DNA from 2 places in the Streptomyces africanus genome. Region 2 is predicted to be linked to the other one. Evidence: riboswitches for the same ligand, from Rfam matches in the RefSeq annotation. Region 2 holds a riboswitch; the other holds the start of a gene.
What was found. A riboswitch is a leader RNA that binds a small molecule or an ion and turns the genes downstream of it on or off. The one in region 2 is predicted to bind thiamine pyrophosphate.
Positions count from the first base shown of each region.

Region 1: linked by a shared signal. The riboswitch ahead of thiO (glycine oxidase ThiO) and the one ahead of QF034_RS29365 (thiamine ABC transporter substrate-binding protein) in region 2 are both predicted to bind thiamine pyrophosphate.

Region 1 covers NZ_JAUSYP010000001.1:2,247,229-2,249,613, reverse strand. The annotation lists gene thiO (glycine oxidase ThiO) at 1-1,087, opposite strand, end outside; TPP riboswitch at 1,085-1,196, opposite strand; gene QF034_RS10480 (avidin-fold protein) at 1,253-1,603, shown strand; gene QF034_RS10475 (NAD(P)/FAD-dependent oxidoreductase) at 1,636-2,385, shown strand, end outside.
Region 2 covers NZ_JAUSYP010000001.1:6,295,745-6,298,129, forward strand. The annotation lists gene rlmN (dual-specificity RNA methyltransferase RlmN) at 1-972, shown strand, start outside; TPP riboswitch at 1,013-1,119, shown strand; gene QF034_RS29365 (thiamine ABC transporter substrate-binding protein) at 1,244-2,281, shown strand; gene QF034_RS29370 (ABC transporter permease) at 2,257-2,385, shown strand, end outside.

The DNA.
Region 1 (2,385 bases), 4.0 Mb from region 2:
TCGCCAGGGCGTGCGCCAGGGCGTCGCCGGTGACCGGCGTGAGCAGGACGCCGTTGCGGTAGTGCCCGGTGGCCAGCAGGAGCCCTTCGAGACCGGTCGGGCCGAGCAGCGGCGCGTTGTCGGGGGAGCCGGGGCGCAGTCCGGCCCGGGTCTCGGTGAGGGGCAGCTCGGTGATCCCCGGGACCAGCTCGTGCGCGTCGCGCAGCAGCTCGTACACGCCGCCCGCGGTCACGGTGGTGTCCCAGCCCAGTTCCTCGCTGGTCGCCCCGATGACCAGCTCCCCGCTCTCGCGCGGTACCAGGTAGACGTGGCTGCCGCGCACGACCGCGCGTACGGTCCGGCTCAGGAACGGCCCGTGCCGCTGCGGCATGGTCAGCCGTACGACCTGCCCCTTCACCGGTCGCACGGGGGGCAGCACCTCCTCGGGGACGCCCGCGAGCCGCCCGCTGAGGCTGCCCCCGGCGAGCACGACCTGCCCGGCGTCCAGCGGGGTGCCGTCGTCGGTGACGACGCCCGTGGCCCGGTCCCGTACGACGGTGAGCCGCTCGGCCCACGCCCGGTGGAAGACCACACCGGTCCGCTCGCACGCGGCGACCAGCGCCCCGGCCAGCCGCCGCGGATCGATCTGGTGGTCCCCGTCGACCCGCAGCCCGCCGCGCACGCCCGGCGCCAGCATCGGCTCCAGGCGACGGCACTCCCGCCCCGACAGCCACTGCGACTCCAGGCCCGACTGCTGCTGCAGGGCGTGCAGTTCGCGCAGATGGGCCCGGTCGTCGGCGTCCAGGGCCACGGCGAGCGTGCCGCACCGGCGGTAGCCGAGGTCGTGGCCGGTCTGCTCGGCGAGCTCGGCCGCGAAGTCCGGGTAGCGCCGGGCGGAGGCCAGATTCAGCGCGAGCAGGGTCTGCTCGCCGTAGTGCAGTTCCGTGACGGCGGCCAGCATCCCGGCCGCCACCTGTGCGGCTCCGCCGCCCGGCTCCGGGTCCACCACGGCCGTGGCGAGCCCGCGCTGCGCGGCCCGCCACGCGGTGACCAGGCCGATGATCCCGCCCCCGACGACGAGGACGTCTGACGTTCGCGTACGCGACATGGGCGTCCAGCCCCTCCCTTCGCCGGCATGACCCGGATCAGGTTCGTACGGTCGGAGGCCGCCAGCCTCCCTCTCAGCCCGGTGCGTCCGGGCTCCCGCGAGTGCCTTACGTTGGCCACCCACCCTAGCCCGATGCCGTATGCCGCAGTAAGGGAGCCACCGCCCATGGCCCGATCCCTCGACGGTCTCGTCCTCGCCCCGGTCGCCGATCAGGCGCCCGGCCAGGTGGGGACCCGCACCCGGTTCACGTACCACGAGAAGGACGGCGAGATCTGGGCCGAGTACACGGGCGGCGACGTCGTACGCGGACATCTCGTGGGTACCCGTGAGGGCGACAGGCTGGATTTCCGGTACGTACAACTCAAGGGGGACGGGACCACCTCCTCCGGGCACTGCGTGTCGACGGTCGTGGAACTGCCCGACGGGCGTGTGCGACTGGAGGAGAGCTGGGAGTGGGAGTCCCAGGTGGGCAGCGGAACGAGCGTTGTGGAGCAGGTCACTGCGTATGAGCACTGACTGACGGAATGTCAGTTGTCTATGGTGATCAGGTGAGCGAGCAGACGCAGGAACCAGGTTCGTCCGCGCCGCGGCGCGTGGTCGTGGCGGGTGCGGGCATGGCCGGTGTCCAGACCGCGGTCGCCCTGCGGGAGCAGGGCTTCACCGGCACCGTGAGCCTGATCGGTGCCGAGCCCCACCAGCCCTACGACCGGCCTCCCTTGTCCAAGGCCGTGCTGCTCGGCAAGGCCGAGGGCTCCGCCTTCGACGTCGACTTCGAGGCCCTCGGCATCGAGCTGCGGCTCGGCTGCGAGGTGCGGGGGCTGCGTCCGGGCGCCCACGAGCTGGACACCGAGGACGGGCCCGTGCCGTACGACGTCCTGGTCGTCGCGACCGGTGCCGAACCCATCCGGCTGCCCGGGGCGGAGGGCGTGCCGGGCGTGCATCTGCTGCGCACCCTGGACGACGCCGAGCGGCTGCGGCCGGTGCTGGCCGGACGGCACGACATCGTGGTCGTCGGCGCCGGCTGGATCGGCGCGGAGTTCGCCACGGCCGCGCGCGAGGCGGGCTGCGCCGTGACCGTCGTGGAGGCCGCCGAACGGCCCCTCGCCGGGGCGCTGCCCGCGGAGGTCGCCGCGCCGATGGCCCGCTGGTACGCCGACGCCGGTGCCGTGCTGCGGACGCACGCGCGCGTGGAGCGCGTGGAGCCCGGCACGGTGGTGCTCGGCGACGGCTCGCGGCTGCCCGCGGACGCGGTCGTCGTCGGCATCGGCGCCCGTCCGGCCACGGCCTGGCTGTCCGGC
Region 2 (2,385 bases):
CAGCTCTCGCAGCACTACTTCGCGCGGTACGCGCACGATCCGGAGCAGTGGACCGATATTCCGGCCGGCTCCCGCGGCCGGCTCCAGGAGGCGCTGCTTCCCGAGCTGATGACCGTCGTGCGGCATCTGTCGACCGACCAGGGCACCACGCGCAAGACGCTGTGGCGGCTGTTCGACGGGACGCTCGTCGAGTCCGTGCTGATGCGCTACCCGGACCGGGTGACCATGTGCATCAGCTCGCAGGCCGGGTGCGGGATGAACTGCCCGTTCTGCGCGACCGGGCAGGCGGGGCTCGACCGGAATCTGTCCACCGCCGAGATCGTGCACCAGATCGTGGACGGTATGCGGGCGCTCAGGGACGGTGAGGTGCCGGGCGGTCCGGCGCGGCTCAGCAACATCGTGTTCATGGGCATGGGCGAGCCGCTCGCCAACTACAACCGGGTCGCCGGCGCCATCCGGCGGCTCACCGACCCCGAGCCCGACGGGGTGGGCCTCTCGCAGCGTGGCATCACCGTCTCGACGGTCGGGCTCGTCCCGGCCATCCACCGGTTCTCCGACGAGGGCTTCAAGTGCCGCCTCGCCATCTCGCTGCACGCCCCCGACGACGAGCTGCGCGACACCCTCGTCCCCGTGAACACGCGGTGGAAGGTCCGGGAGGTGCTGGACGCCGGCTTCGAGTACAGCGCCAAGTCCGGGCGCCGGCTGTCCATCGAGTACGCGCTGATCCGGGACATCAACGATCAGGCCTGGCGCGGTGACCGGCTCGGGCGCATGCTCAAGGGCAGGCCCGTGCACGTGAACCTGATCCCGCTCAACCCGACGCCCGGGTCGAAGTGGACGGCTTCCCGGCCGGAGGACGAGAAGGCGTTCGTGGAGGCCATCGCCGCGCACGGTGTGCCGGTGACGATCCGGGACACCCGTGGTCAGGAGATCGACGGGGCGTGTGGTCAGCTCGCCGCCACCGAACGGTAGTCTGACCGGCGTAAGCACAACCGTATTTTCCGACACCTTCATATTCCGACAGGGGAGCGCCACAGCGCTGAGAGTGCGGCACACGGCCGCAGACCCTCCGAACCTGGCCCAGGTCATTCTGGGTAGGGAGATCGGTCATCACTCGAGCTGTTGCGCCCTGCCCGGGACTCCCAGAGATCCCGGGCAGGGCCGCGTCTTCTCCTGGTCCTCCAGGAGGAATCCAGTGAGCAACACCATCAAGCGGCTGACGGCGGTGGCCGTCGGGCTCGGCATGGCCGGCACGCTCGCCGCGTGCGGGTCGTCCGACGGCGGCCAGGGGGCCGGCGACTCCAAGACCGTGACCCTCGTCAGCCACGACTCGTGGGCCGCCTCGAAGGACGTCATCGCGGCCTTCGAGAAGCAGTCCGGCTACAAGGTGAACGTCCTCAAGGACGGTGACGCCGGGCAGGCCGTGAACAAGGCCATCCTGACCAAGGACAACCCGCAGGGCGACGTCTTCTTCGGCGTCGACAACACGCTGCTGTCCCGCGCCCTCGACAACGGGCTCTTCCAGCCGTACGAGCCGAAGGGCTCGGACCGGATCGCGCCGGAGTACCGGGCCGACCAGGACAAGCACCGGGTCACGCCCATCGACACCGGCGACATCTGCGTCAACTACGACAAGAAGTACTTCGCCGACCACAAGCTCGACCCGCCGCGCAGCTTCGACGACCTGGTCAAGCCCCGGTACAAAAACCTGCTCGTGACCGAGAACGCCTCCGCCTCCTCGCCCGGCCTCGGCTTCCTGCTCGGCTCTGCCGCGAAGTACGGCGACGGGGGCTGGGAGGGCTACTGGAAGAAGCTCAAGGCCAATGGCGTGAAGGTCGTCGACGGCTGGGAGCAGGCCTACAACGAGGAGTTCTCCGGCTCGGCCGGCGGCAAGAAGGCCAAGGGCGACCGGCCGCTCGTCGTGTCGTACGCCTCCTCGCCGCCCGCCGAGGTCGTCTTCGCCGACCCGAAGCCGAGCACCGCCCCGACCGGGGTCGCCGAGGGCACCTGTTTCCGGCAGGTCGAGTACGCCGGGCTGCTGAGCAACGCGAAGAACACCAAGGGCGGCAAGGCGCTCCTCGACTTCCTGATCAGCGAGCGTTTCCAGCAGGACATGCCGCTCAACATGTACGTGTACCCGGTGCGCCAGGGCGCCCAGGTGCCGCCGGAGTTCGTGAAGTACGGGCCGCAGGCCAAGGACCCGGAGACCATGGACCCGGCGAAGATCGCCGACAACCGTGATCAGTGGGTCAAGTCGTGGACCTCGCTCGTACTGAAGTAACCGAAGCAGCCGTCCGCAAGGACCGGCGCGGGAGTGCGGCGCGGCTCGGGCTCATCGCCGTGCCCGTCGCGTTCTTCGCGGTCTTCTTCGCCTACCCCGTCGCC